3 regions of the Micromonospora sp. NPDC000442 genome follow, and region 3 is predicted to be linked to each of the others. Evidence: riboswitches for the same ligand, from Rfam matches in the RefSeq annotation. Region 3 holds a riboswitch; each other region holds the start of a gene.
The links. A riboswitch is a leader RNA that binds a small molecule or an ion and turns the genes downstream of it on or off. The one in region 3 is predicted to bind cyclic di-AMP.

Region 1 (9,912 bases), on a different contig from region 3:
CGACGCGCCGAGGGGTAGTCGACACGCGGACCATCCCACCAGTTCACCGCGTACCGGGCAACTCGACCGCTGCCCGCGCGACCGGGTGGACCTGCCTATCCGACCCGGGTGAGCAGGGTCACCGGTGCGCCGTCCCCGGCGTGGCGGTACGGCTCCAGTTCGGCGTCCCAGGCGGTGCCGAGCGCCTTGTCGAGGGCATGCGCGAGGGCCTCCGGCGCCCGCGCGCCGGCCATGATGCTGCGCAACCGGTCCTCGCCGAGCTGGATGTCCCCGGCGGCGCCCACGGTCGCCCGGAACAGACCCCGGCCCGGCACGTGCATGAAACGCTCACCGTCGACCCCCGGACTGGGCTCCTCGGTGACCTCAAAACGGATCATGGGCCACTGCCGGAGGGCAGCGGCCAACTCGGCGCCCGTTCCAGGGCGACCGGACCACCCGCACTCGGCCCGGCGGGCGCCGGGATCGACGGGCTGAGCCGTCCACTGCAGGTTGACCGGCGCGGCGAGGACGCGCGCGATCGCCCACTCGACGTGCGAGCACACGGCGAGCGGGGTCGAGTGGACGTATACGACGCCACACGTTGGCACGGTGACCTCCCGGAGTGCGAGGTGCGTCTTCCCCTACGACCTCGCCCGATCCGGGCTTGTGGAACACATGATGACTGGTGTGACGGATGGTACGCCAGAGAATCGGAAAATCCGCCGCTCGGAATACCCGGACAGGTGACCGCGGTTCCACCTCGTGACGCCGCGATGACCAGCCGGCATCGTGGGTCGTGTACAGTTCCATCGGCGGCCTGTGCCGCGTAAGCCTCCGCGGGTCTCGCCTTCGACGGCGCCCGCAACAGCCCCCGGACGTTCCGTCCTCCGTACGTCTTGCAAGGAGTACCTCCGTGGCGAGCAACACCTCTAAGACCGCGCGCGCGTCAGTCCGGGCCGGCCAGGCTGGCCAGGGTGGCGCCCTCAGCGTGCTGGGCGAGTTCAAGTACGTCATCCCGCTCAACGGCGGCAAGCACGCCTACGTGCGGAACCTGACCAACGGCAGGACGGCGCACCTGCGCACCGACTCCGAGGCCTTCATCGAGGAGATCCGGGTGCTGGCCGCTGCCGGCCACGCCGCCAAGATCCGGGCCGAGCTCAACGGTCTCAACGCCGCCCACCCGGGTGACGGCTGGGACGCCACCGAGAAGCGCCTGGTCGAGGCCGGCGTCTTCGAGTCCTGATCGGCCGAGGGCGGCGCGCCCTCTCCGTACCACCTGTGAACGCCCGTCGGGTCGCGCCCGGCGGGCGTTCACCGTTCGCAGCGACGGCCGGAGAACTCACGGCCGCTGCGGCCGGCCCGGTCTGTCAGGTCCGTTCCGGCGGATCCAGCAGGGCGACCTCGCCGGTGGCGAGGTCGTAGAGGGCCCCGGCGACGGCGACCCGGCCGGCGGCGACCGGCGGCGCCAGCCTCGGGTCGGCGCGCAGTGCGGCCACGGTGCGGACCACGTGCCGGCGGACCGCGAGGGGCAGCAGGTTCGGTTCGTCCATCCCCACCTCGGTGACCGCCGGCGCGATCCGGTCGACCAGATGGGCCAGCGCACCGGCCGGACGCCGGCCGGTACGCAGCGAATCGACGGTCGCCTGCACCGCGCCGCACCGCTCGTGGCCCAGCACCATCACCAGCGGTACGCCCAACACCTCCACCACGTACTCGATCGAACCCAGCACCGCCCGGTCCAGCACGTGCGCCCCGGTGCGGATGACACAGATCGAGCCGAACGTCTGGTCGAAAATCGCCTCCAACGGCACCCGCGAGTCGATGCAGCCCAGCACCACGGCGTACGGCTGCTGGTCGCCGGAGGCGGTGGCGGCCGCTGCGGTCACGTCGTGGCCGTGCACCGGCTGCCCGCTGACGAAGCGCCGGTTACCGGCGAGCAGTTCGGCCAGGGCCGCGCGCGGGGTGCCGCCGCGGGCCTGGCCGGCGAGCGCGGAGCCGGCGGGTACTCCCCCCGTGGATGCCATCTCCTAAGCCTGGCCGGGCCGTCGCCCGGACGGAGCCGATCGACGAGATCTTCTCAACACCCGGGTTGGCGTGTTGTCATGGCGGGTAGCCGGTGTTACCACCGGGTATCCCCGGTGTTACGCATCCGTGCGCCGTGGGGAGGTGGCGATGCCGGAGCCGACCGAGGTACGGCTGGGCGACGACGTACGCCTGCACGTGGAGACCACCGGCCCGACCGACGCCGAGGTGACCGCCGTGCTGCTGCACGGCTGGACCCTGGACGGACGCAGTTGGCACCGGCAACTCGCCGCCCTCCGCGAGACGTTCGGCTCGGTCCGGGTGGTCACCTACGACGCGCGTGGTCATGGCCGGTCCAGCTGTATGGCGCTGCCCACGGCCACCCTGGCCCAACTCGGTGACGACCTGGCCGCGGTGCTGGACACGGTGGCGCCCACCGGCCCGGTGGTGCTTGTCGGTCACTCGATGGGCGGCATGACAATCATGGAGTACGCGCACCGCCACCCGGGCCACTTCTCCCGACGCACCGCCGGTCTGGTCTTCGTCTCCACCACCGCCGAGGGGCACACCCACACCGTCTACGGCCTTTCTCCCCGGATCGCCCGGATCATCCGGCTGGCCGAAACCACCGGAGCCGGGGTCCTCGCCCGCTGCGGCGCCTGGCGACCGCCTCGGGCCCTGCTGCGCGCGCTACGCCCGAGCATCCGGTGGATGCTCTTCGGCGACCGTTGCGACCCCACGGACATCCGACTGGTCACCTCGGCGGTGGCCCGCGCCTCGCTCCGGTCGATCGGCGGGTTCCGGGCCTCCATCGGCACCCAGCACCGGCTGGCGACGCTCACCGCGCTGGCTCACCTGCCGGCGGCGGCGCTGGTCGGCGACCGGGACCGGCTCACCCCGCCGCCGTGCGCGGAGTCGATCGCCGCCGCGCTACCCGCCACCGAGCTGACCGTCTGTTCCGGTGCCGGGCACATGCTGATGATGGAGCGGCCGGAGGAGGTCAACGCCGCCCTGGCCGGCGTGTTGCGCCGGGTCCTCGATGACCTCCCGGCCGGGCAGCGCGTCCTCGGCTGACCGCCACCCGCTGCGGCCACGGTGCCCTGCCGCCGGGTCCGTCGCAGGTCGGCGAAGATCCGGGGGAAGCGCCCTGGGACGCGGGGCGTAATCTCGTGCGGTTGGCCGGGCGGCGTCACGAGGAGAGCGAGCGGTGGACCAGAGCACCCTGGATCAGGAGATCGCCGCCGAGCAACGGCATCTCGACCGGGTGTACGCGCGACTGGCCGAGCTGCGCCGATCCGCGGTTCGTGCGGAACGGGAGGGCTACCGGCTCGCCCGGGTCGGCAACTTCGGTGCGCTGGTCGAGCGCGACGCCATGGTCTTCCACGCCGCGCAGCGACGCCACCTGCTCGACGCCGAGTACGAGGGGCTGGTCTTCGGCCGGCTCGACCTGCGTGACGGGCAGACCCTCTATGTCGGGCGACTCGGTATCCGCGACGAGGACGCCACCACCCTGGTGGTGGACTGGCGGGCCCCGGCCGCCGCCGCCTTCTACCAGGCGACCCCGGCCGAGCCGCTCGGCGTCGTCCGGCGCCGGACGATCCAGTCCAGCGGTGAGCGGGTCACCCGGATCGAGGACGACCTGCTGGACCCGGACGCCGCCCCACCGGACATGCCGGTGGTCGGGGACGGTGCGCTGCTGGCCACCCTGTCCCGAACCACCGGTCGGGGCATGCGGGACATCGTGGCCACCATCCAGCGCGAGCAGGACGAGGCGATCCGCTCCCCCGGCTCGGGGGTCACCCTCGTCTCCGGAGGCCCGGGCACCGGCAAGACGGCGGTGGCGCTGCATCGCGCGGCGTACCTGCTCTACGCCGACCGCAGCCGGTATGCCGGCGGCGGCATCCTGGTGATCGGCCCCTCCTCGGTTTTCGTCGAGTACATCGCCTCGGTGCTGCCGTCGCTGGGCGAGGACACCGCCACCCTGCACTCGCTGGGCAGCCTCTTCCCCGGGGTGATGGCCACCCGCACCGACCCACCCGAGGTGGCGGCGGTCAAGGGGTCGCTGCGGATGCGCCGGGTGTTGGAACGGGCGGCCCGGGACGCGGTGCCCGACTCCCCGACCGAGTTGCGCCTGCTGTACCGGGGCACGCTGCTGCGACTGGAGCGGGCCGAACTGGACGCCATCCGGGAGCGCGCGCTGCCCCGCGGTGCCCGCCGCAACGAGGTGCGTCGGGCCGGCTTCGACGGCGTGCTCGCCGGGCTCTGGGCGCAGGCCCGCCGGCTGGGCATCGCCGGGCTGCCCGAGCAGCGCGCCTTCGAGGACGAGCTGATCGACCGGACGGACTTCCGTGACTTCCTGAAGGCGTGGTGGCCACGGCTGCATCCGCGGCACGTGCTCGCCTGGTTGGCCGATCCGCAGCGGCTGCGCCGGTACGCCGGCGGCCTGCTCTCCGGCGCCGAGATCCGGCTGCTCGGTGCGGCGTACCGGGGGCTGGCCCAAGACGGCCCGTCCGTCGCCGACGTCGCGCTGCTGGACGAGTTGGACGCGCTGCTCGGCAAGCCGATGCGCCCCGCCAAACGGAAGCGGGACCCGTTCCAGCTGGCCGGCGGGGTGCGCGAGCTGAGCACCTTCGCCGACCGGCAACGGGCCGCCCGGCAGGCCGCCCGGGAACGGCCCGAGGACTATCGCGACTACGCCCACCTGGTGGTCGACGAGTCCCAGGACGTCTCACCGATGCAGTGGCGGATGGTCGGCCGACGCGGGCGGCTGGCGTCCTGGACGGTGGTGGGTGACCCGGCACAGACCGCCTGGACGGGGGATCCACAGGAGTTGGCCCGGGCCCGCGACCAGGCGCTGGGTCGCCGTCGGCGGCACCGGTTCACCCTCACCACGAACTACCGCAACTCGGCGGAGATCTTCGCGGTGGCGGCGGCCGAGATCCGGCGGGCGTACCCGGATCTCGCGTTGCCCACCGCAGTCCGTTCCACCGGGATCGATCCGGTCCAGCTCCAGGTGCGGGCGCCCGAGTTGGAGACCACCGTCGTGACGGCCGTCAGCGCCCTGCTCGGCGAGGTCGAGGGCACCGTCGGCGTGATCACGCCGGTGCCCCGCCGGGACCAGGTCGCGGTCTGGCTGGGGGCGCTGGGCGGGGAGCGGTTGCAGGTGGTGACGAGCCTGGAGGCCAAGGGCATGGAGTACGACGGTGTGGTGCTGGTCGCCCCGGCCGAGATCCGGGCGGAGCCCGGCTCCGGTGTCCGTACCCTCTACGTCGCGCTGTCCCGGGCCACTCAGCGGTTGACCACCGTCGACCCGACCGGTTGAGCCCGAGCACCGCGAGCCACCCGACGATTGCACACATAGCGATGTTGGCATAGCTCCGTCCCCGGCCCGGCGGACGACGCAAGGTGTCTGGGTGGGTGCCGGCCATGACCACCACCATGCTGCGGTGTCGAACGCCGCGCACCGCCACTCCGGCCGGCTGTGGGCAGCATTCGCCCTGCTCAGCGCGCTGACGCTGGTCGAGGCAGCCACCGCTCTACGGACCGGTTCGCTGGCCCTGCTCTCCGACGCCGGGCACATGTTCACCGACGTGCTGGGCATCGGGATGGCTCTCGCGGCCGTGGCCGCCACCCGACGGGCCGACACCGACCCGCAACGCACCTTCGGGCTCTACCGGCTGGAGGTGCTCGCGGCCCTGGCCAATGCGGTACTGCTCTCCGGCGTCGCGGTGTACGTGCTGGTCGAGGCGGTACGCCGGTTCGGCGATCCACCCGAGGTGCTCGCCGGCCCGGTACTGGTGGTGGCGGCCCTCGGCCTGCTCGCCAACATCGCCGCGTTCGCTCTCCTGCGCCCGGGGGCGCGGGAGAGCATCAACCTGCGCGGTGCCTACCTGGAGGTGCTGGCGGACCTACTCGGCTCGCTGGGCGTGATCGCGGCCGCCCTGCTGATCGCCGTGACCGACTGGTGGTGGGCCGACCCGCTGGTCGCGGTGGCGATCGCCACGTTCATTCTGCCCCGGACGTGGCGCCTGGGCCGGGCGGCGGTACGCATCCTTGTCCAGGCCGCGCCGGAACACCTTCAGGTCACCGCGGTGTACGACCGGCTGGCCGCGGTGCCGGGCGTGGCCGGCGTCCACGACCTGCACGTCTGGACGTTGACCTCCGGCATGGAGGTCGCCTCGGCGCACCTGACCGTCAGCCCGGGCGCCGACGTCGGCGCCGTGCTGGCAGCGGCCCGCTCGGCGCTGCACGAGGACTTCCAGATCGAGCACGCGACACTGCAGGTCGAGCCGCGATCGGATCCGGGGGACTGCGGGGCGGCGCGGTGGTGACCGGAGCAATCGACCGGAAAGGGGTTATCGTCCGCTTTTGTTCTGGTCTACTAGTCAACAACTGAACACCAGCGGTAACAGCAGCTGCACCGGTCACATGGGCACCGGTAGGCTCGGACCCGGCCTCCGCCAGGCGGCGCCCACCGGTGCCGGCGGCGGCCGCCGCCTAATCGCCCGCCAGGGCGAACCGGGGAACCATGTTCCTGGGGTGTATCCGCGTCAGCGGTAGGGATCTTCCGTCCCGAACCCGTCAGCTAACCCGGTCGGCGGCTGACGGAAGGAAATGTGCATGCCAGCAGTGGCAACGGTAAGACCGGCCGCCCGTACGGCGGCCCTGATCGCCGCCGCGCTCGCCCTCACCCTCGGCGTCGCGCTGGCCCCCTTCACCCAAGCCGTCGCGGCACCGCAGCAATTGCGGGCGGCAGCTCCGGGCGATGTGGACGACGAGGGTGGCACCCCGGCACTCCGGGCTCAACTGGAGGCCGCCAGCAAGGGCTACCTCGACGCCAAGACCGCGCTCAACCGCTCGGTGAAGCGTCAGAAGCAGCTTGCCGAGCAGCTCAAGACGACCGAGAGCCAGGTCGCCGAGCGCGGCACCAAGGTCGCCGAGATCGCCGCGCAGGCGTACCGCACCGGGCGACTGGGTGCCGCGTCGGCGCTGCTCAACAGCGGTTCACCGGCCGGTTTCATGGACCGGGCGGCGGCGCTGGACGTGGTGGCCGCCAACGAGGATCGCGCACTGCGCGAGCTCCAGACCGCCAGAGACGAGGTCGGCGCCACCAAGCAGGCGCTGGACGCGGAGATCCAGGAACAGCGCAAGCAGGTGGCCGTGATGGCCAAGCGCAAGGACCAGGCCGAGCGGGCGTTGACCGTGTCCATCGAGCGGGACGAGGCGGCCGAGCGGGCCAGGGCCGCCGAACGGGCCGCCCGGTCACCGTCGCGCAGCAGCGGGTCGAGCCCCACCGCCAAGCCCGCTCCCCGTAACTCGGACGGGTCATGGCCGTCGGAGTCGTGCAGCGTCAACGACCCGACCCCGGCCAACGGCTGCATCACCCCACGCACCCTGCACGCGCTGAAGCAGGCCAAGTCGGCCGGCTTCACCCGGTACGTCTCCTGCTACCGCTCCGGCGGCTCGGGCGAGCACCCGAAGGGCCGGGCCTGCGACTTCGCGGCCCAGAAGAACGGCTTCGGTGGGGACGCGACCGGTGGCGACCGGTCCTACGGCAACAACCTGGCGGCGTACTTCGTCAACAACGCCGACCGGCTCGCGGTGCTCTACGTGATCTGGTACAGGCAGATCTGGCTGCCCAGCAGCGGCTGGAAGTCGTACAGCGGCGCCCGGGGTGACCCGTCCAGCGACCACACCAACCACGTCCACCTGTCGGTGTACTGAGTCCATCGTCGCGCCGGGTGAGCCGCTCTTCACGAGCGGTTCACCCGGCGCTGCGTTTCCACCGCTGGGCGGCGGGGCACCGTCCCTTCGGCGCGCGTTGACGCGTCTCCTTGGTTACCGTCGTACCAGGAAGCGGTATTTGTCCGCTAACGGGAGGGACGCCCCATGAACGAGCGAATCGCCAGGCGCGACGGCGGTACGGACAACGGGGAGCGGTCATGAGCGACCGCGTCATGATCTTCGCCCCGACCCCGCTGCTGACCGTGACCATCGACCAGCCGAGCGACGCGCCGGAGCTGCACCTGCACCCGGGCGGGCAGGGGGTGTGGCAGGCCAGGATGGTGCTGTCCCTCGGCGTCGACGTGGTGCTCTGCGCGGCGCTCGGCGGCGAGGTCGGGCAGGTACTGGAGCCGTTGCTGGTCAGCGAGGGAGTCGACCTCAAGGTGGTGGCCCGCGACTCCGGCGGCACCGGCGGGTACGTGCACGACCGCCGCGAGGGAACCCGTCGGGAGATCGTCGACGTGGTCGGCCAGCCGTTGAGCCGGCACGAGCTGGACGAGCTGTACAACCTCGCACTCGGCGAGGGCTTGCGCGCGCCGGTCAGCGTATTGAGCGGGCCGAACCATCCGTCACTGGTCCCGGCCGACCTCTACCGGCGCTTCGCCGCCGATCTCGGCGCCAACGGTGGCCGAGTGGTGGTGGACCTCTGCGGCGAGCATCTCGCCGCAGTTCTGGAGAGCGGCGTCTTCTTCCTCAAGGTCAGTCACGAGGAACTGATCACCGACGGGCGGGCTGACGGTGACGACGAGGAACAGCTCACCCGCGCGATGTACGACCTGCACGCCTCCGGTGCCGAGAACGTGGTGGTCAGCCGGGCCGACAAGCCCGCGTTGGCGCTTGTCGACGGCGAGGTGTTCGAGGTGCAGATGCCGCGACTGGAGGCGGCCGACCCGCGCGGGGCGGGCGACTCGATGACCGCCGGGGTGGCCGCCGTGGTGGCCCGGGGTGGCGATGTCCGCACGGCGATCCGTACCGGCGCGGCAGCCGGCGCGCTCAACGTCACCCGACACGGCCTCGGCACCGGCCGCCTCGACTCGATCAACGGCCTCGTCGACCGGGTCCGGTTGGAACCGGCGGGCAGCCGTCCACAGGAGCGGACCACCCCCGACGAACTGGCACAACGGGCGGGTGGCCGATGACGCTGCGGGTGCTGATCACCAACGACGACGGGATCGCCGCGCCGGGAATCCAGGCGCTGGCCCGGGCAGCCGTCGACCGAGGCCTGGACGTGGTGGTGGCCGCCCCGCTGGAGGAGGCGAGCGGCACCAGCGCCGCGATGAGCGCCATGGAGCAGGACGGGCAGGTGGTGGTCCGCGAACATCCGCTGCCGGAACTCGACGGGGTGCCGGCGTTCGGCGTCGGCGGCTCGCCCGGGTTCATCGCCCTCATCGCCGTGCACGGTGCCTTCGGACCACCACCGTCGGTGCTGCTGTCCGGCATCAACCGGGGCGCCAACGCGGGGCGCGCGGTGCTGCACTCCGGCACCGTGGGTGCCGCCTTCACCGCCGCGGCGAACGGCTGTCGGGCGATGGCGGTGTCGCTGGACGTGCTCTCGGCCGGCGAGGCCACCGCGGCCAGCGGCGGTGCCGCGGTGGCGGCTGCCGCCCAGGTACGCGACGCCGAACGGAACTGGGCCACCGCCGCCCGCGTCGCCCTGGATCTGCTGCCCCGACTGACCGCCGCGCCGACGGAGAGCGTGCTCAACGTCAACGCGCCGGATCTACCGCTGGGTCGACTGCGTGGGGTACGCCAGGCCACCCTGGCGACCTTCGGCCAGGTGCAGATGACCGTCGCCGAATCCGGGCACGGCTTCGTGCGTACCTCGTTGGAGGAGCCGGGACAGGCGGTACAGCCCGGCACGGACCTCGCTCTGCTCGCCGACGGCTATGCCTCGGTGACCGCGGTCCGGGCGGTCACCGAGGTGGCCGACGTGGACCTGTCCGGCCTCGACGGGGAGTGATCAGGGCCGCGCGGTAGTCGAGGCGGTCAGGCCCCGGGAAGCACCTCGGGAGCCGTGGCAGCCCCGGCGTAGTAGGGCTCGGGTGCGCCGAAGAGACCGAGCAGGCCGGTCACCCAGAGCTGCCGGTGCACGAACCGGCTCGGCTCGGTGACGATCAGCTTCACCCC
Region 2 (9,912 bases), 380 kb from region 3:
CACGGCGGCCAGGGTGAGCAGGGCGGTGGTGGGCCCGTTGGCGGCCAGCGCCACCAGCACCGCGACCGCGCCGGCCACGGTGGCACCGATGATCGGCACGAAACCGCCGATGAAGGTGATCAATGCAAGCGGGAACGCCAGCGGCACCCTGAGCAGCACCAGCGCCAGACCGATACCGATGGCGTCGATGGCCGCGATCAACATGGTGCCCCGACTGTACGAACCGAGGGTGTGCCAGCCGATGCGGCCAGCCTCGGCGGCGATGTCCCGGTGGCGCCCGCCGGCCCGGCGCAGCGTCCAGTGCCACATCTCCCGGCCGTCCTTGAGCAGGAAGAACAGCAGCACCAGGGCGAGCAGGGCGGAGCCCACGACCTCTGCCACGGTGCGGGCGCTGGCGACCGGGTCCACCTCCTGCTGGCTGATCGCCTGGCGCATCTGGTCGAGCAGGCTGTCGAGCTGTGCGTCGCTGACCGGCAGGGTGGAGGTGACGAACTCACGGGTGCGCTCCAGCCCTTGACGCAGTTCCTCGCCCAACTCGCTGAACTGGTCGGCGGTCAGACTCCACACCAGCGCGCCGACGCCGCCCAGGATGCCGAGCAGGAGTAGGACGCTGAGCAGAGCGGCGAGCGCGCCCGGCAGGCGTAGCCGGCGCAACGCGAGTTGCACCGGATCGAGCAGCGCGGCGAGGAAGAGGGTCGCGGCCATGGCGATGGCCAGCGGGGTGACCAGCAGCGTGATCCGGGCCAGCAGGTAGAGCCCGGCGGAGATCACCACCAGGCAGGCGCTCCACATCACCGCGGAACGGACCAGCCAGGGCAGAGCGGCCCAGGTCTGGCGCGGTCCGGCGCCCCGGACCGCCGTTTCGTCGGGCGGGTTCCCGCCATCGCTTGCGACCACGTCGGCCCTCCTCAATGTCCGGCGAGGTCGGTACCCGATCGACGTCCCTCCGACACTAATTGCCGGAAACCGGGCCGGAGGGCGTTCGGCCTGCGAGACCCGACTCAGTACGCCGCGACCGGTGCCCGGCCGACGACCGCCGGGATCTCCCGGGTCTGCTCGGCAGCGCCGGGCGTGCTCAGCGGAAGGATCGACTCGCGCTCCTTCACCACCGGCAACAGTGCGGCGGCCGCTTCCTCGCGCAGACTGCGGGCCGCGGCGGCGGCGAGCTCCGCGGCCCGCCAGGTGGCCTGCTCCCGTTCCCGGGCCGCCCGCTGCCGGGCCAGGAGGTGGTCGCGTACCGCGCGGCGCAGCATCAACTCCTGCTCGACCGGGTGCAACCGGGGATCCCAGCCACGGTGCGCGAAGACATCGCTGAGCTGTTCCACCGACAGCTCCCGCCGCCAGTACGCGTCCAGGGCGGCCCGGTGCAGCCAGCGCTCCCGGTCGGCGTACTCGGCGGGGGTGCGGGCGGTCTGCGGCAGCGGCATGCCGGCGGCACCGGAGAGTCGGCGTACGTCCGCCTCCGCCGCCTCGTACGCCCGCCACGTCTGCTCGGCCTCGTCCTGCGCGGTGAGCCATTCGTCACGGCGGTGCCGGGCCGTGGTGTCGGCCCGGTCTGCGGCGACCGTGACCTCCTCGGCCCAGCGCTCCTGATCACGTCGGTGCTCGACGTGGTCGGACCGGCTCGGCAGTGCAGCCTCGCGGATGCGGGTGCCGGCGTCGAAGCGGAAGAGTCGAGGTCGCAGCAGCAGGCCGGTGACGGCGAGGGTCACCACGCCGAGCAGGCCCAGCCAGATGGCGGCGGCGCGGGGCGCGTCGAGCAGGACGGAGGAGAGTGCGGTACGCATCATCAACACCTCGCGGTCGGGATGAGTCGTCGACTGTGATGGACGCGGGTTGTGACGGCGGGCCGGGTACCCGGGGCACGGCTGATGCCGTTTCAGGTCAGCCGGATCGGGCTTGCCGGGTGGTCCCGGGATCACCGTGGCACTGGCGCGGCGAGGTCGGTTGGCCGCTGGACCGCCCTGGCGTCTGGCCGGTGGGGCGGCGGCGTCACCTGGCTCGATCGGTCGGCCGGACCGCCGTCGGTCAGCCGGTGGGTGGGCCGCGCCGGGTCGGCTCGCCCGCGCGGACGGCGGGTACCGGGGCGACGCGGTGATCGATCCGGGCGGTTTCGGCTGGCGTGGCGTCGGCACGGTCGGGCCGCAGCGTCGCGTCGGTCGACGGCTGCCGCCAACCCTGGCCGGCGTCGACTCCCTGGCCGGTGTCGATCGCCTGGGCGGGCTCGACGGTGGGCCGGACGGCGGGCATCGCGGTGGACGGCGAGCCGACGGCGACTGCGGCGCTGAGGGGTACGGCGGTGGACCGGGCCGACGGATCGGCCGCGACGGCCCCGCCGAGGCCGACGGCGAGCACCAGGGTCGCCAACGCCAACCGGGTCAGCTCACGCAGTGCGCACAGCATCGCCGGCCACAGTGGACGGGCGAACGCTGGCGACGGCACGGGATCCAACCTATCCCGCCGTCGGCGTGATCGCAGCGCCGCGATCGTTCGGGGCGGGTGAAGCGCGCCACGTCGTCCCCTCAGGACGACCGTCGGCTCAGCGGTCGGCGGTGCCGGTCACCTGCTCCTTGGTGAAGAGGGCCAGCAGGTCACCGACCTGGTGGTCGGCCTCCGCCGGGTGGCGGAACCGCCCGGCCGGGTTGAGGGTGTACTCGTTGCGTCGGCCCACCCGGGTGCGGTGCAGGTAGCCGCCCGCCTCAAGGTCCGCGACGATCGCCTGAGCGGCACGTTCGGTGACGCCGACCTCGGTCGCGACGTCGCGCAGCCGAGCGGTGGGGTTGCGGGCGATGGCGAGCAGGACGTGCGCGTGGTTCGTGAGGAAAGTCCAGTTCCGCGCGTTTTCCCGTCCGTCAGTGCTCGCCATGCCCGCCATCGTATGACCTGCCATTCGGATACCCCGGCTCGCGCCGTTGCCGGCCCCGGTTCGGCCGATCGCAAGCGTCGACTGATGCATGAAATGCATATCACGTATAGCTTGACGTGCGTTATGCCGCGTGTGACCGTGATGGCAGCCCGTGACCAGCGCCGGCCCGGGATGACCAGGCATTCCTCCCAGAGATGAGGTGCAGCCGGATGAGTCGACCCGGAACGCCCGGCCCGCAGCCCGGACCGGAACGCGAGCTGCTCACTGCGGATCTTCCGGGTGCCCCGCAGCGGGCCCTGGCCGAGCTGCTCGCCGGCAACCGGCGGTTCGTCACCGACACGCTGCGGCATCCCAACCAGAACGCCGGGCGGCGGGCCGCCGTCGCGGCCGAACAGCATCCCTTCGCGGTGATCGTCGGCTGCTCCGACTCCCGGCTCGCTGCCGAGATCATCTTCGATCGCGGGTTGGGCGACCTCTTCGTGGTCCGTACCGCCGGGCACACCGTCGGGTCGGAGGTACTGGGCAGCGTGGAGTACGCGGTGGCCGTGCTGCGTACGCCGCTCGTGGTGGTGCTCGGCCACGACTCGTGCGGCGCCGTCCAGGCGGCCCGCGAGGCACTGGCCACCGCCACCATGCCTCCCGGGCATCTGGGTGCGGTGGTCGACGCCGTGGTGCCGAGCCTGCACCGGGCACAGGACGCCGGAGTGCACGAACTGGACGGGATCGTGGACATCCACATCGCGCGGACCGTCGAGACGATGCTGGCCTCCTCCACGACCCTCGCGGCGGAGGTGGCTGCCGGGCGGTGCGCGGTGGTCGGCATGTCGTACCGCCTCGCCGCCGGTGAGGTGCGGGCGGTGGCCGCGGAACCCGCCGAACTCGGCGGTGCGATGGCGACCGCGCCCTGATCCGCGACCGACGACGACGTCCTGAACGACGAGGGCCGTCCCGCCACGGTTGGCGGGACGGCCCTCGGTGCGTCGCGTCGGGCGATCAGAGGAGTGACACGTGAACGTGGTCCGTGTGGTTGGACGGGCCGCTGTAGGAGCTCCAGCGCTCGGTCGCCGCGAACCAGATCTGCCGGTTCCAGATCACGTAGTAGACGCCCAGCCGGTCGGCGTTGCGGACCAGAAAGGCGGCCAGATTGTTGCCGTAGATCCGGGTGTCGTTGTTGTGCCACGGCCTGAAGCCGCTGTTCTGCAACGACCAGTCGCAGGCCCGGCCCTTGGGGTGCTCGAACTTGTCACCCGGGCGGAAGCAGCCGACGAACCGGTTGAATCCGGCCCGCTTGACCTCCTTGTACATGTGCAGCGTCCGGGGCGTGATGCAGCCCGACGTGGTGGGGTCGTTCTGGCTGCACGACTCGGGCTTCCAGCCGCCGTCCGAGGCCCGGTTCGGCGCGATCCGGGCCACCGGCGAGGTGGCGTCCACCAGCCCGCCGGTCAGGCCGACACCGCCGACCAGCCGGAGGGACTTCTCCGCCTCGCTCTTCTTGCGCGCCATGTCGTTGGTCAGCTTCTTCTGCTCGCGCACCTCGGCGTCGAGCGCGAGCTTGGCCTGCTCTGCGCGGAGCTTGATCGCGTTGACCTCGCCCAGCTTCTTGTCGTTGACCAGGTTCAGCTCGTCCAGTGCCGAAGCCCGGTCGATGAACGAGTCCGGTGCGCTGCTCTGCAACAGCATGGCGATCGCGCCGACCCGGCCCGTCCGGTACGACTGGGTGGCGATCTGGGCGACCTGTGGGGAGAGCGCGTCCAGGTCGGCCTGAGCGGAGCGGACCTCGACCGCCAGTCGGAGCTGGCGCTTCTTGGACTTCTCCAGCTTGGCCTTGGCCTTGGAGTAGTCCCGGGTGGTCGCCTCGATCAAGTCGTTGAGCATCGGCGGGTCGTCGTCGTGCTCCGCTGGTTTCGGGTCGTTCGGTGCGGCCGTCGCCGGCATCGGACCGGCGAATACGGCGAACGCGGCGAACACGGCCACCACGGGTGTCAACCAGCGGCGTAGGGGTGCCGTCACTGTTTTCCCTTCCATCGACCGCCGACCGGGTTAGCTGACGGGTTCGGGACGGAAGTGGCCCCTACCGCTTTCGCGGATTCACCCCACGTACCTGGGTTCCCGGCTCGCCTGACGGCGATTGGGCGGTGGCACCGCAGGCGCCGCTGCGCGCCTTCGGCGGTGACCGGCAGTGAGGTTACCCGACAGTCCATCTGTGCCTCTACGCCCCGAACCCGACGAGATGCGTCATTTCGTAATCGCTTTGAGTGACCAGCGACACGGTTACGAGCCGCATCGGCAGGGGCGGTCACGTTGAGGAGTGTCACCATGTGGTGTCCGTGCTCCTGTCCGGGTCGGGCCACCCCGAGGGGGTGGCGGGGGATGTGTTTCGGGTGGGTGGGGTGCTGAGGGCGCGGAGCGCCTCGGCCCGGTCCGTCGCCGGCCGGGGAACCACGGGGGTGGATCCACCACTGCGGACGCCGGTGTCGCCGCGCCCGGCGGTGGTGACCACCGCGGCCAGCGCGGTGGTCAGCGGTACCGCGGCGATCAGCCCGAGCGTGGCGACCACGCTTCGAACGATCTCCGTGGTGAGGAACTCGCTGGTCAGGATCTGCCCCAGCGCACGGGAGTCCGCGGTCAGCAGGAGCAGTAGTGGCAGCGAGGCGCCGGCGTACGCCAGCACGATGGTGTTGACCACCGAGGCGATGTGTGCCCGCCCGACCCGGGTGGCCGAGCGGTACAGCTCCCGGCGGGAGAGGTTCGGGTTGGCGTGGCGCAGCTCGTTGACCGCGGCGGCCTGGGTGACCGTGACGTCGTCCAGTACGCCCAGCGAGCCGATGATGATGCCGGCGAGCAGCAGGCCGTGCAGGTCGACGTCGCCGCGGAACATGGACAGGGTGGTGGCGTCCTCGCTGCCGAATCCGGTCAGGTGGGTGGCCCCGGTCGCGGCCAGCCCGAGCAGCCCGGTCAGTACCAGGCTGGCGAGCGTGCCGAGCACGGCCACCGAGGTCTGGGCGGATACGCCGTGGGTCAGGTACAGCACCACGAACATGATCAACGAAGCGCCGACGATGGCGACCGCGAGCGGCGGCTGGCCCGCGCTGATGCCGGGCAGCACGAAGGTCAGCAGGATGGCGAAGCTGGCGGCCAGGCCGCCCAGAGCGGCCAGGCCCCGCAGTCGCCCGAAGGCGACGATGGCGGCGGCGAAGAGTACGGCCAGCCACACCAGCGGCTTGCCGCGTTGGTGCTCGGCGATGTTGTAGGTGCTGACCGAGGGGTCCTCCGGATCGGTCAACGAGACCAGGATGATGTCGTCGTCGACGTCGACCCGGGGTGCCCCGGGCCCGGTCGGGATGGGCGTCTGCACCTCCTGCCCGGCGTCCGGTCCGGTCTGCACCCGGACGGTGACGGTGCCGCAGGGGCCGTCCGCGGCCGTCGGGGTGCCCTCGGGCACCGCCGGGTTGGGCGGGCAGGGCTCGCTGACCACCCGGGTGACCGTGCCGTGGTAGCGGGGAGTGTCGTCGGCGGCCTCGGGCCTCGGGGCGTCCCGGGGCCAGAGCACGATGGCGGCGACCAGGGTGGCGAGGAAGAGGGGGACCACCGTCACGACAAGGATCCGCCGCACCCCCGGTGGGGTGGGCGGAGCGGAACGGGTGTGGTCGGCGCCCATTCAGTGTCTCCCAACGATTTCAGGGCTGAGTACGTGTCGATGGGCGAGACGGTTCAGTGCCGCCGGACGACCGTGTCGAAGGGCAGCCTGAATGGCCTGAACGTGGCGGGGTGGCTGCGTACCGTGAGCTGTGGACCTACTCGCGACGGGCGTGCGGACGTGCGCCTGACAGCGACCTCGGGCCGCGAGGCACGGATTTCGGCTGGCCATCGTGTGCGAATGGTAACCAGCCGGACCTGCCGACGCCTGTCGTGCTGGTGCGTCGGCGGGTCGGGTCAGCCGCGCTTCATGAGCCGGCCCACGGCGGCCATCATCTCGGTCGCCATTTCGTCGGCACGCCCCTCGGCGGCACCTTCGTGCATGCAGTGCCGGGCGTGCCCGTCGAGCAGGCCGAGAGCGACCTTGTCCAGGGCGGCCTGGATGGCGGAGATCTGGGTGAGCACGTCGATGCAGTAGCGGTCGTCGTCGACCATCTTCTCGATGCCGCGTACCTGGCCCTCCACCCGGCGCAGCCGGGCGAGGAGTTGGTCCTTGCTGGCGGTGTAGCCACGGATCGGCGCGGGTGTGCTCATGCCGGCAAGGATAACCTACCCCGGGGGGGTATGGTACGGTCGATGCGACGGATACCCCCTATGGGTATGGGGTGGGTGCTTGGCCCGCCCTTCCGAACTGGTGAGGAGAGTTCCATGGTCAGCACGACGTACCAGGTGCAGGGCATGACCTGCGGGCACTGCGTCAACGCGGTCAGCACCGAGATCGGCGCGATTGAGGGCGTCAAGGACGTCCAGGTGGACCTGGCCGCCGGTCGGGTCACCGTCACCAGCGACCAGCCGCTGTCCGACGACGCGGTGCGTGCCGCCGTGGACGAGGCCGGATACGAGTTGGCCGGCGCCTGAGCCGGCCGGCGGGCAGAGACCGAGGGGTCAAACCATGAACACGGCGACGAAGCTGAGCGGCTTCGTGCTCGGCCTGGCGGCGGTGTTCGGCGCGGCGTACGGGGTGGGAGAGCTGACCGGCCCGGTGAACGCGGTCGCCACCGACCACGACAGCGAGAGCACCGGCCACGGCGGCGACGCCCGCGACGAGGGTGACGCCGGCCACGAGGGGACGGTCGGGCGCGACGAAGGGGCGGCCGGGCACCTGCCCGGCGGCCTGCTCGTCTCCGACCGTGGCTACACCCTGGTGCCGGTCGACGCGCCGCCGGGTGAGTTCGCGTTCCGGATCACCGGTCCCGATGGCCGTCCCGCGACCGGGTACGACATCACCCACGACGAACGGATGCACCTCATCGTGGCCCGCCGCGACCTGTCCGGCTTCCGGCACGTACATCCGGAACTGGCCGGGGACGGCACCTGGCGGGTCGCCTCGCCGCTGGACTCTCCGGGGGTGTGGCGGGCCTTCGCCGACTTCACCCCGACCGGCGGCGACCCTCTGACGCTCGGCGTCGACGTGACCGTCCCCGGCGCGCTGACCGAGCGACCGCTGCCCGCCCCGGCGAGCAGCGCCACGGTCGACGGCTACACCGTCGCCCTCTCCGGAGCCCCACAGCCGGGGCGCACCACGACACTGACGCTGACCGTCAGCCGCGACGGCGCACCGGTCACCGATCTGGAGCCGTACCTCGGCGCGTACGGTCACCTGGTGGCGCTGCGCCGCGGTGACCTGGCCTACCTGCACGTACACCCCGAGGGCAATCCGGGAGACGGGCGGACCGCCCCGGGCCCGCAGGTGAGCTTCGCCACCGAGTTCCCCTCGGCCGGCGCGTACCGGCTCTACCTCGACTTCCGCCACCGGGGTGTGGTGCGTACCGCCGAGTTCACCGTGCAGGTCGGTGACCCGGGCGGCACCAACGCACCGGCCGACGAGCACGCCACCCCCGGGCCCGAGGACGGGCACGGAACCCCCGGGCACGGGCACGACTGACGGGATCAACCATGAGTACGAGCCGACCCCTGACCGCCGCACCGCACCTGATCGAGTTGGCCATTGGCGGGATGACCTGCGCTTCCTGCGCCGCCCGGATCGAGAAGAAGCTCAACCGGATGGACGGCGTGCAGGCCACCGTCAACTACGCCACCGAGAAGGCGACCGTCTCCTACGCCGACCCGGTCACCCCGGACGACCTCGTCGTCACCGTCGAGAAGACCGGTTACCGGGCCACCCTGCCGCCACCGCCCACCTCGGCCGCACCGGCCGCCGCCGAACCGGCGGACCCGCTTTCCGCCCTGCGTACCCGGTTGTGGGTGTCGGTGGCGCTGAGCGTGCCGGTGATCGCGCTGGCGATGGTGCCGGCCTGGCAGTTCACCTACTGGCAGTGGCTGTCGCTGACCCTGGCCGCCCCGGTGGTGGTCTACGGTGGGCTGCCCTTCCACCGGGCCGCGCTGGTCAACCTGCGTCACGGCGCTGCGACCATGGACACCCTGGTGTCGCTGGGCACGCTGGCCGCTCTCGGCTGGTCGGTGTGGGCGTTGTTCCTCGGCACCGCCGGCACCCCGGGGATGACCCACCCGTTCAGCTTCGACATCGGCCGTACCGACGGCGCCGGCAACATCTATCTGGAGGCGGCCGCCGGGGTGACCACCTTCATCCTCGCCGGTCGCTACTTCGAGGCGCGGGCGAAGCGAACCGCCGGGGCGGCCCTGCGGGCCCTGCTGGAACTGGGTGCCCGGGACGTGTCCGTGCTGCGCGACGGGGTGGAGACCCGGATCCCGGTTGACCAACTCGCGGTGGGCGACCGCTTCGTGGTGCGGCCCGGCGAGAAGATCGCCACCGACGGAACGGTGGAGGAGGGTTCCTCGGCGGTGGACGCCAGCCTGGTGACCGGCGAGTCGGTACCGGTCGAGGTGGGAACGGGTGACACCGTGATCGGCGGCTGCGTCAACGCCGGCGGCCGACTGGTGGTCACCGCGACCCGGGTCGGTGCCGACACCCAGCTCGCCCAGATGGCCCGGCTGGTCGAGCAGGCGCAGAGTGGCAAGGCCGCCGCCCAGCGGCTCGCCGACCGCATCTCCGGGGTGTTCGTGCCGATCGTGATCGCCCTGGCCGTCGGCACGCTGGGCTGGTGGCTGGGTAACGGCGCCGGACCGGCCGCCGCCTTCACCGCCGCCGTGGCGGTGCTGATCATCGCCTGCCCGTGCGCCCTCGGCCTGGCCACGCCGACCGCGCTGCTGGTCGGCACCGGTCGGGGCGCACAGCTCGGCGTCCTGATCAAGGGGCCGGAGGCACTGGAGTCCACCCGGCGGGTGGACACCGTGGTGCTCGACAAGACCGGCACCGTGACCACCGGCCGGATGAGCCTGCTCGCGGTGACCCCCGGCGAAGGTGAGCGACGCGACGAGGTGTTGCGGCTGGCCGCCGCCCTGGAGAGCGGCTCGGAGCATCCGGTCGC
Region 3 (9,912 bases):
GTGGCGGTCGACGATATGTACCGGCCGGCCACGGAAAGAGCGCCCACCCGAGGACCGAGCGGGCGCAGCACCGCCTGCTGAGCCACCATGGCCAGCTTCGACAGCTCGGCGATCTGCTCCGCCTGCCGCTGCCGTACCGCCGCCACCGCTCCCGCGATGCCCGTGCCCAACGCGATGCCGGCCACGGCGAGGGCCGTGGAAACCGACATCGTCCGCTCGGCCAGGGCGAAGGTCGCCCCCAGCACGGAGGCGGCGGCACCGACGCCGAGCACGATCCGCCAGGAGGCGAGCGCCGCGGCCAGGAACGGTGCGGCAACCATCAGTGCGATGTAGTTCGCCGTACGGCCATCCGCCAACTCGACGGCAGACACGATTGCGAGCAGGACGAGGGCCGCGCCGAGGCCGGCGCGGGATCCGGGGCTCAGCGGGCCGCGGCCCGGCTGGAGGAGTTGCGTGCGTACATCCGACAGCATGCCCGATGTACGTGAGCGAAAGAATGAACCTGGCCCCTCGGACGAGACGGATCTGGCCGCGAGGATCCAGGGCCGGAGCCGATCGCGACGCTCCACCGCCTCAGCCGAGCACCTCGTAGCGGACCTCGATGTGACCGAGGTCGAGCGACGCGATCTCGGCGAACGCGGCCCGGGCCAGGTCCAGGCAACGCCCCTCGATGAACGGACCGCGATCGTTGATCCGGACGGTGACCGACTTGCCGTTGGCCGGGTTGGTCACCCGCACCTTCGTGTCGAAGGGCAGGGTCTTGTGGGCGGCCGTCATTCCCTCCGGGTCGAACGTCTCGCCGTTGGCGGTCATCTGACCCTGCCAGTAGAAGGAAGCGCCGCAGGAGCCGGTGTCGACCACCGGGCGGGGCGTCGTCTTCTTGGCCGTCGGCTTCGGCTTCGGGCTGGCCGTACGCTGCTTGCTACGCGACGGTGCCTGCACGGTGCGGCTCGGCGTCGGGCTCGGCGTCAGGCTCACCGTCGGGCTCGGCGAGGTACTGGCGGTCGGCGACGCGGTCGGTGTGCCGGTCGCCGGGGCGCTCGTGCCGACGGTGGGCGACAGATCGATCGCGGCCGGTCGGGTCGGCTCCGAGTCGGCGGTCAAACGTACGGCGCCGACGGTGCCGCCGACGGCGAGCGCGACCGCCACCACGGCGCTGGCCGTGAGACCGGCCGGCGAGGTGAACCTGCGGGTACGGGAGTGCTTACCTGCCACCGGCCCGGTCCTTTCTCAGCGGGTCAAACCGGGTCGGACCATAACGAGAGAAGCACTTCCGAAGTCAACGTGATCATGACGTTATGCCCGTAATTGCGGCGATACGTGGAGCCGATCATCCGAGTCGTGGTGGGCCGGGCGGGCCGGTGTCCGGCAGGTGGCTGACGCAGGATGGTGACATGCCCGTTGAGCTGAGCAGACGCCTCGTCGAGTTGTTCGAATGGGTCGATCCGGGCCCGGGCGCGAGTCACCTGGTCAGCGACACCTCCGGGTGGTGGCGGGACCCGGAGACGCTCGCCGAGCTGGGGCCTGCGCTCGTCGCACCGTTCCGGGCGACCCGGCCCACGGTGGTCGTGTCCCCGGCGGTCACCGGGTTCCTGCTCGGGCCGTTGGCGGCCACCGCCCTCGGCGTGGGATTCGTGGCAGCACACAAGCCCGGGGACGGACGGCTGCCCGCCGGCTCGCTGACCTGGGCGCAGAGTCCCCCCGACTTCCGCGGTCGACGGGTGGACCTCGCGGTGCGTGACCGGCACCTGGGTCCGGGCGACCGGGTGCTGGTGGTGGACGACTGGGTGGACACCGCCGCCCAGGTGCGCGCCATCTACGAGATCTGCGCGGCCCGGAGAGCCGACCCGGTCGGCACCGCCGCCGTAGTCGCCACCTGTCCCCCCACCGTAGCGGCCCACCTACGAATCACCGCCCTCCTCACCACCCCCGACCTCCCCACCTGAAACCCCCGACCCGATCCCGTTGATCATGAAGTTGTTACCCCTCGCTTCGGCGTGGCGCGACAACAACTTCATGATCAACGGGGTGAAGGGGGGTGAAGGGGGGTGAAGGGGGGTGAAGGGTGCAAGGGGTGCGGGCGGGTCAGCGGACGAAGTCTTCGACCACGGTGCAGACCTGGCCGAGTGCCTCGGCGGAGCGGGCCAGCGGGCCAGGCACCATCAACGCGTGGTCAGCGCCGGGGATCTCCAACACGTTCGGGGTGAGCCGCCGGGCGACCCCGCCGTCCCAGGACGAGTCGGCGGTGCCACCGACCAGGATGAACGGCGCGGTGGCCCGGCGCAGCGCGTCGACCACGTCGCCCCGGTGCAGCAACGGGGTGAGCCAGACGGCGGGCAACCCCCGGTCGGCCGCGAGCGGCGCGGCGAGGGTGCCGAGCGACTTGCCGACCAACAGGTCCGTCCGCTCGTCCAGGGTCGGGGAGACCTGGTCACACACCCACCTGCCGATGGTGTCGATGTCGAAGGTCTCCGGCACCTGCCAGGAGATCCCGTGCAGCCCGAAACCGACCCGGCGCAGCGCCTCGCCCAGGTAGAGAAAGAGGGGGTACCGGGTGTCGTACCCGCGTCCCGGGATGAGCACCGCGCGTCGGTCCGCCATGGACATCTCCTTGTCGTCGGCCATCGACCGTACCCCCATTCGCACCCTTCCGGGACGACTCACTCAGGCTCCACCGGATGGCGGCGATCGGGCAGTAGCCTCGACACGATGTGGCCACGGATCGGCGGACTCCGCGCGCTAGCCCTCGGCACCCCCGGTGAACTACGGACGCGCCTCAACACCCTCGTGCTGGCCGGCGTGAAGACCGCCACCGCCGGCCTGCTCAGCGAGTACGCCGATGAGGGCGAGGAACTTGAGCACGTCGGGGAGCGGCTGGCCCTGGTGGACGACGCCGACGCGTTGGTGGCCGTCGTCCAGGTGACCGGCATCGAGATGGCCCGGTTCGCCGAGGTGCCGTGGGACTTCGCCCGCGCCGAGGGGGAAGGCGACCGCTCGATCGAGGAATGGCGCGCCGGACACGCCGCCTACTGGGCTCGCGTCGGCACCCCGGTCACCGACGACAGCGAGATCGTCTGCGTACGCTTCCGCCTGGTGTCCGCCGGAGCCGGCGGCATCGCCACCGGCGACCTCGGCACCTGAGCCGCCGTCCGGCGAGCGGCACCTGCGCCGACCCGACGGGCCAACGCGGGCCCTGAGCCGGCCGTTGGCCGACCCGCCGGTAGGCCGACCCGGCGGGCGGGCGGCGCGGCGCAGCGGGCGGGCGGGCGGCGCGCAGGTTCAGCGGCGCAGCTCGGGCAGAAGGCGGGTGGCGACCTCCACCAGGATCGCCTCGTCACCGGCGTACCAGCTGCTCTCCCGAGGCCAGTGCGTGATCACATCGGTGAAGCCGAGCTTCGCCGCCCGCTCCACCTGGTCGGCGAAGAACTGTGCGCTGCTCAACGAGAAGGCCGGCGCCGAGTCCAGCGAAAGGTAGCGGTCCAGGCTGGCGGGGTCACGCCCCTGCGCTGTCAGCGTCGCGTCGAGCCGGGTGGTCAGCTCGGCCACCCCGGTCCACCAGTCGTCCAGCTTGTCGACGGCGGGCCCGGTGGTCACCCAGCCCTGCCCGAAGCGGGCCGCGATCCGCATCGACCGGGGTCCGTTGGCGGCCACCACGAACGGCGCCCGGGGCTCCTGCACGCAGCCCGGATTGCTCCGGGCGTCGACCGCCGCGAACCATTCGCCCCGCCAGGTGGTGCCGTCCTGCCGCAGGATGGCGTCGAGCGACTCGGTGAACTCGGCGAACCGGTCCACCCGCTGCCGTGGGGGCAGCGTCTCACCGCCGAGGACGGCGGCGTCGAACCCGATGCCGCCCGCGCCGAGGCCGAGCAGCGCCCGGCCGTCGGAGACGTCGTCCAGCGCGGTCACCTGCCGGGCGAAGGCCGCCGGATGCCGGAAGTTCGGTGAGGCGACGAGCGTGCCGAGACGGATCCGGGTGGTCACCGTCGCGGCGGCGGTCAACGTGGTCATCGAGTCGAACCAGGGCCCGTCCACCAGGTCGCGCCAGCCCAGGTGGTCGTACGTCCAGGCGTGGTCGAAGCCCCACTCGTCGGCTCGCCGCCACCGGTGCCGCGCCACCGACCAGCGCTGGTCGGGCAGGATCACGATGCCAACCCTCATGATCACGATGGTACGCGGGTGCGGGTCACACCGCGGGGCACGGCAAGGGGCCTGGCCCCAGGGTCTCCCCTCGGACCGGGCCCCATGCTGCCTCGACCAGTCCTCACATAAGAGCTTCGACGGCGGCCGGTGCCCGGGTCAGCGTCACCGTGGTCGGTGCGAGTTCGACTTGGACGATCTCGCCTTCGTAGTTCGGGTCGTTCGCCCAGGCGCTGCCGGTCACGTCGACCTTCCCCTTCTGGAACGGGGTGGTGCCCGTCGGGTCCGCCGTCGCGGACCACTGCGCCGTCTCACCCTCGACGCAGTCGACCCGTCCAGTGAACGGACCACGGATGATGACCTTCTTCTTGACCTGGGTGACCAGGCCACTGAGCTGCACCGTCGCGTCCGCGTTGAGAGCTTTGCCGATCGGCACGAGTTGACCCGAAACGGCGCTGGTGTCGGTTTGGCACCGTCCTCTGGCCCGACGGCGGCGATGGGCGCCCCAACGACGAACGCCTGCCCACAGCAAGCGCTGCGAGCAGGCGTTTCTGCACGTGGAGCGGGTGACGGGAATCGAACCCGCACTGTCAGCTTGGGAAGCTGATGTTCTGCCATTGAACTACACCCGCGAGCGGCATCACTCTACCCGAGTCACCCAGGCCGACGCACCCAGGGCTCCACCCGAGCCACGAGCCGCCCCCAGAATGCCCTGCTCGCAACTTCCCCGAGCTTGCTGGGAGAGGGCGGGTCGGAGGCAGCAACATCCCCGAAGGTGCACGGATCTTGGCGGCCCTCGACGTGCCGGTTTGGCACCGCGAAGGGTGCGGGTGGGGGTGGTCGGCAAGAAGTTTCACCATCGCAACATATGGCCATGTTCAAATCTGTCTATCGGTTGTAACGTCTGCCCCACGTTTTCCGCACGACGCGACACAACCCCGGTCGCGTCGCCAGAAAGAGGTGGGCATATGGGACTGTGTCCCGTCCTGCTGAACCGGCGCATGGCCGGCATCGCATCGACGTCATTCGCGCTGGTGCTCGGCGTGGCCACGGTCGGCCTGCTGCCGGCCGCCACCACTACCGCGAGCCCGGCGGCTGCCGCCGTCACCGCCGACGAGGTGTGTGAGGATCCGACGGGCACCCTGGCGCGGGCCAAGGGTGGCAGTGCCGTCGAGCACGATCCGAACCAGTTGACCCTCGCCCAGGTGCATCAGCGCGAGGCCGAGTTCGCCGACATGCTGCAGGAGCGAGCCAAGCGCGTCGGCCAACGTACGCTGAGTGCCCAGGCCGCTGCGGCCTCGGTCACCATCCCGGTGGTGGTACACGTGATCCGTCGGGACACGACCCGGGCCGGCGGGAACATCCCCGACTCGATGATCCAGTCCCAGATCAACGTGTTGAACCAGTCGTTCAGTGGCGCGACGGGTGGCACCGCGACCGCCTTCGCGTTCCAGCTACAGAGCATCAACCGGGTGACCAACTCGTCGTGGTACCCGATCCGGCAGGGCTCGACGGCCGAGCGGCAGATGAAGACCCAGCTGCGTCAGGGCAACAAGTCGACGCTCAACATCTACCTCGGTGCGCTCAGCAACAACCTGCTCGGCTGGGCGACCTTCCCGCAGCGCAACCTGAACGTCATGGACGGCGTGGTCGTGCTGAGCGAGTCACTGCCCGGTGGCACCGCCACCAACTACAACCAGGGTGACACCGGTACCCACGAGGTCGGCCACTGGCTGAACCTCTACCACACCTTCCAGGGTGGCTGCTCGGGCAGCGGTGACCAGGTCGGGGACACCCCCGCTGAGGCCTCGCCGGCCAGCGGCTGCCCGACCGGTCGGGACACCTGCTCCAGCCAGGGCCTCGACCCGATCACCAACTTCATGGACTACTCGTACGACTCCTGCATGTACCAGTTCACTCCGGGTCAGGCCACCCGCATGATCAACGCCTGGAACTCCTACCGCGCGGCATAGCGCGAGCCCAGCACCGCGTACTGACGGTGCCGGCCCCGGATGACGGGGCCGGCACCGGCGTATGCGGGTCAGGCGGCGCGGCGATGGTGCCGCCCGGAGCTGGCCGGCACCGGGCGTACGGCCTGAGGCGCGGCACCGGCCGGGTCGAGCCAGACCTGGACGGCCGGACGGGACGCCAGCTCGCTCGGCCCACCCACCGACTGCTCCCGCCGGGCCAGCATCGCCACGTCGACGGTGAACTCGAAGAGGCGCCAGTCGGCGTGCGGGGCGGCCCGCGCTGCGAACGCCAGCCGGGCGACCGTGGCGTCGTCCGTGACGGGTCGGGCGCGACCGGCGACGTACGCCTCGTCGTCGCTCTCCTCCGGCGGGAACGAGTGCAGCGCGTAACGGCCGTCGCGTTCCAGGTCGCGCCGCTTCGGTGAGTCGATGACGAAGCAGTAGAGACCGTCTTCGGTGATCACCGGGGAGACCGGGTGCACCCGGGGCCCGCCGTCGGAGCGGACCGTGGCCAGGTAGCCGAAGCCCGGGCCGTACTGCTGCATGAGAAGGCGGATCCCGTCGGCGAGTCGAGGCTCGTCAGCGGCGAATTCGGACCAGGAAGCCATGCCGACATCCTATCGAACACACGTTCGAAGCGGGTAGTCCGACACGCGTGTCGCATACCGGCAGCTATGGTGTGGCGATGCTGCTCTCCGACCGCGACCTGGTCTCCGAGATCAAGGCGGGCACCCTGGCGCTCGAACCATTCGAGCCCACCCTGGTGCAGCCCTCCAGCATCGACGTACGTCTGGACAAACTGTTCCGGGTCTTCAACAACCACCTCTACACCCACATCGACCCGGCCACCCGGCAGGACGACCTCACCTCCCCCGTCGAGGTGCCCGACGGCCAGGCGTTCGTGCTGCACCCGGGCGAATTCGTGCTCGCCTCGACGCTTGAGGTCATCTCGCTGGGCGACCAGCTCGCCGGCCGCCTCGAAGGCAAGTCCAGCCTGGGACGACTCGGCCTGCTCACGCACTCCACCGCCGGCTTCATCGACCCCGGCTTCTCCGGTCACGTCACCCTGGAGCTGTCCAACGTGGCCAACCTGCCGATCACCCTCTGGCCGGGCATGAAGATCGGGCAGCTCTGCATCTTCCGGCTCTCCTCGCCCGCCGAGCACCCCTACGGATCGGCCGTCTACGGCTCCCGCTACCAGGGTCAGCGCGGCCCGACGCCGAGTCGTGCCTGGCAGAGCTGGCGCACCTGGCCCACCCGGTGACACCACAGCCACGCCGCAGCCGTTGATCCACCGTCCCGCGCCTACGTCCGCCCGCCTCAGCCGGGCCGGCCGAAACTGTGCACCGGGCTGCTGTCCAGCCGCTTCATCTTGACCGGCTGACCCGCCCGGGAGGCGTGCACCACCCAGCCACCACCGACGTACATGCCGACGTGGTGCAGGTCCCGGTAGTAGAAGACGAGGTCGCCGGGGCGCAGTGCGCCGCGACTGACCGACGCGGTGACCCGACGCTGCCGTGCCGCGTTGTGCGGCAGTGCGACACCGGCCCGCGACCATGCGGCCAGCGTCAGCCCGGAACAGTCGTACGCGTTCGGCCCCTCGGCGCCCCAGGAGTACGGCTTGCCGATCTGGGAACAGGCGAAGGTGACCGCCTCGCCGGCCGGTCCGCCGGGGTAGCTGGCCGGACAGGGGGCCGGCCGCAGCGGCCCACCACCTCCCTTTCCGTACGCCCGCAGCCGGAGCCGCTGCAGCCGGTCGATCTCGGCGTCGATCTGTCGCCGCTTCGCCGCGAGATCGGCCTCGGTACCGGTGAGCTGATCGATGGTGCGGTCGAGCCCGGCCTTGGCGGCGGCGAGTTCGTCGCGCAGTTCACTCGCGTGCCGGACGTCCTGCTGCTGGAAGCGGGCGTACCGGTCGAGCAGGCCGAGCTGCTCGACGACCTCGCCCAGCGACCGGCTGCCGAGCAGCGTGTTGACGGCCCGTACCTGCTCACCCTTGTACGCGCGGGCAGCGAGCTTGCCGACCCGGTCCATGGCCTCGTCCACCTGCCGTTGCAGCGGCGCGATCCGGGCGGCCAGCGCGTCCGCCTCCCGCCGCTTGCCGGCCAGGTCCTGCCGGGTGGCGTTGTGCTGTTCGATGACGGGTTCGAGCCGGTTCCAGTCCTCGTCGATCTGGCGCTCGATGTCGGCGACCGTGGGGTCGGCCCCGGCCGCCGCCGCGCCGCCGGTCAGCATCACGGCGGTCGCGGCCAGTGCGGCAAGGATGCAGCGGTACCAGCGGAAACGCGGCGCAGCCGTCGGTCGGCCGGGCATCCCCGGCCGCGGTGACGGTGGCCGCGGGGCATGGTGTGCCACCGGGCTCAGCACTCCTTCTTCCCATACCGCCTACCGGGTTAGCTGACGGGTTCGGGCGGGAAGGGGCGCCCTACCGTGACTCGCACGGATTCACCCCGGGTACCTGGTTCCCCGGCTCGCTGAGGAGCGATTCGGCGGTGTCGGACCGTTACCGCCCTGGGTGGGCGGAACTGCCAGCGGCCGACGATTGCCCAGCGTAGGGACGATCGGAGTCAATACGCAACACAACCGCACCGTCACCGTGGGTGCTGACATCTGACAATGGCGAGGGCCCCCGTCGACTTGACCGGGGGCCCTTGGGCGTTCCTGCGCGACCGCTCAGCGGGCGCGGGTGGTGACTCAGCCGGGTCGGCGGAAGCCGGCGATCGGCATGGTCGTGATGGGCGATACGTTCACCGGTTTACCGGCTCGAGCCGCATGCACCATCTGGTTGTTGCCCAGGTAGAGCCCGACGTGGTGCAGGTCGCTGAAGAAGAACACCAGATCGCCGGGGCGGGCGTCGGAGCGGGAGATGGCCTTGCCCTCGTTCCACTGGGCACCGGTGAAGTGGGTCAGCGAGATGCCGGCGGCCCGGTACGCGTACTGGGTCAGACCGGAGCAGTCGAACGAGTTCGGCCCGGTGGCACCCCACACGTACGGCTTGCCGACCTGGGCGCAGGCCGTCCTGATGGCGGTGCGGGCGGCGTCGCTGACCACACCGTTGATGGTCGGGCAGTTGGTGGTCTTCACCGTGGTCACCGGCAGCGACCGTTCGAGCCGCTTGATCTCGGCGTCGATCTTCTTCTTCTTCGCCGCCAGATCCTTCTCCTGCTTCTCCTGGGAAGCGATCAGGGCGTCGAGCTTGGCCTTCTGGTCGTCGTACTTCTTGCGGATCTTCATGACGCCCTCGAGCTCGCGGCGCTCCTGCGACGCGAGCCGGTCGAGGAGGGCCATCTGCTCACCGAGATCGTCGGGCTTCGCGTTGAGCAGTACCGCACCGAGTTCCGCGGACGGGCCGCTGATGTAGTAGCGGGAGGCGAGGTCGGCCACCCGGTTCATCGCCAGCTCGGTCTCCAGGGCCAGCGGCTCGATCTTCTTCCCCAGGCTCTTCGACTTCTGCCGGTTGACCCGCAGCTCGGAGCGCACCTTGTTGTACTGCTCGATGGTGGGTTCCAGCTTCCGCCACTGCTTGTCGATCTGGGCCTCGATCTCGTCGACCGAGGGTTCGGCGTACGCGGGGGCGGCGAGCAGGCCGCCACCGACCGCGGCGGCGGCGACGAGGACAACCAGCGCACGGGCGGCCCTACGCAGGCCACCCGGACGGGATAGTCCTGGCGCACGACGATGAAGGGGCATGGTTGCCACCGGCAGCGTCTCCTTTGCAACCGACCGCCGGGCGTCCCGCGAGCGGTAAGGGGCGGGGACAGAGGACCCATGGCGGTCGGTGCCCCACATTAGGGAACAGCAGGTG

Region 1: another riboswitch for cyclic di-AMP. It lies ahead of ACFY2A_RS20195 (coiled-coil domain-containing protein); the one in region 3 lies ahead of ACFY2A_RS02045 (NlpC/P60 family protein).
Region 2: another riboswitch for cyclic di-AMP. It lies ahead of ACFY2A_RS00170 (hypothetical protein); the one in region 3 lies ahead of ACFY2A_RS02045 (NlpC/P60 family protein).

Annotation. Positions count from the first base shown of each region.
Region 1 covers NZ_JBIAYZ010000012.1:96,290-106,201, forward strand. The annotation lists gene ACFY2A_RS20160 (glycoside hydrolase family 3 protein) at 1-34, opposite strand, end outside; gene ACFY2A_RS20165 (DUF3145 domain-containing protein) at 96-587, opposite strand; gene ACFY2A_RS20170 (hypothetical protein) at 893-1,222, shown strand; gene ACFY2A_RS20175 (carbonic anhydrase) at 1,347-2,003, opposite strand; gene ACFY2A_RS20180 (alpha/beta hydrolase) at 2,152-3,075, shown strand; gene ACFY2A_RS20185 (HelD family protein) at 3,209-5,323, shown strand; gene ACFY2A_RS20190 (cation diffusion facilitator family transporter) at 5,415-6,332, shown strand; cyclic di-AMP (ydaO/yuaA leader) riboswitch at 6,486-6,617, shown strand; gene ACFY2A_RS20195 (coiled-coil domain-containing protein) at 6,622-7,725, shown strand; gene ACFY2A_RS20200 (1-phosphofructokinase family hexose kinase) at 7,944-8,924, shown strand; gene surE (5'/3'-nucleotidase SurE) at 8,921-9,745, shown strand; gene ACFY2A_RS20210 (STAS domain-containing protein) at 9,772-9,912, opposite strand, start outside.
Region 2 covers NZ_JBIAYZ010000001.1:31,395-41,306, reverse strand. The annotation lists gene ACFY2A_RS00195 (AI-2E family transporter) at 1-897, opposite strand, end outside; gene ACFY2A_RS00190 (hypothetical protein) at 1,002-1,787, opposite strand; gene ACFY2A_RS00185 (hypothetical protein) at 2,029-2,442, opposite strand; gene ACFY2A_RS00180 (MarR family winged helix-turn-helix transcriptional regulator) at 2,540-2,875, opposite strand; gene ACFY2A_RS00175 (carbonic anhydrase) at 3,076-3,774, shown strand; gene ACFY2A_RS00170 (hypothetical protein) at 3,860-4,876, opposite strand; cyclic di-AMP (ydaO/yuaA leader) riboswitch at 4,880-5,011, opposite strand; gene ACFY2A_RS00165 (YibE/F family protein) at 5,178-6,524, opposite strand; gene ACFY2A_RS00160 (metal-sensitive transcriptional regulator) at 6,800-7,096, opposite strand; gene ACFY2A_RS00155 (heavy-metal-associated domain-containing protein) at 7,211-7,420, shown strand; gene ACFY2A_RS00150 (hypothetical protein) at 7,455-8,447, shown strand; gene ACFY2A_RS00145 (heavy metal translocating P-type ATPase) at 8,459-9,912, shown strand, end outside.
Region 3 covers NZ_JBIAYZ010000001.1:412,522-422,433, forward strand. The annotation lists gene ACFY2A_RS01990 (PP2C family protein-serine/threonine phosphatase) at 1-473, opposite strand, end outside; gene ACFY2A_RS01995 (septal ring lytic transglycosylase RlpA family protein) at 574-1,215, opposite strand; gene ACFY2A_RS02000 (phosphoribosyltransferase family protein) at 1,395-1,946, shown strand; gene ACFY2A_RS02005 (alpha/beta hydrolase) at 2,086-2,601, opposite strand; gene ACFY2A_RS02010 (ASCH domain-containing protein) at 2,710-3,141, shown strand; gene ACFY2A_RS02015 (LLM class flavin-dependent oxidoreductase) at 3,280-4,158, opposite strand; gene ACFY2A_RS02020 (hypothetical protein) at 4,262-4,573, opposite strand; tRNA gene ACFY2A_RS02025 (tRNA-Gly) at 4,696-4,769, opposite strand; gene ACFY2A_RS02030 (zinc metalloprotease) at 5,106-6,110, shown strand; gene ACFY2A_RS02035 (pyridoxamine 5'-phosphate oxidase family protein) at 6,179-6,715, opposite strand; gene dcd (dCTP deaminase) at 6,793-7,371, shown strand; gene ACFY2A_RS02045 (NlpC/P60 family protein) at 7,428-8,420, opposite strand; cyclic di-AMP (ydaO/yuaA leader) riboswitch at 8,475-8,609, opposite strand; gene ACFY2A_RS02050 (NlpC/P60 family protein) at 8,802-9,812, opposite strand.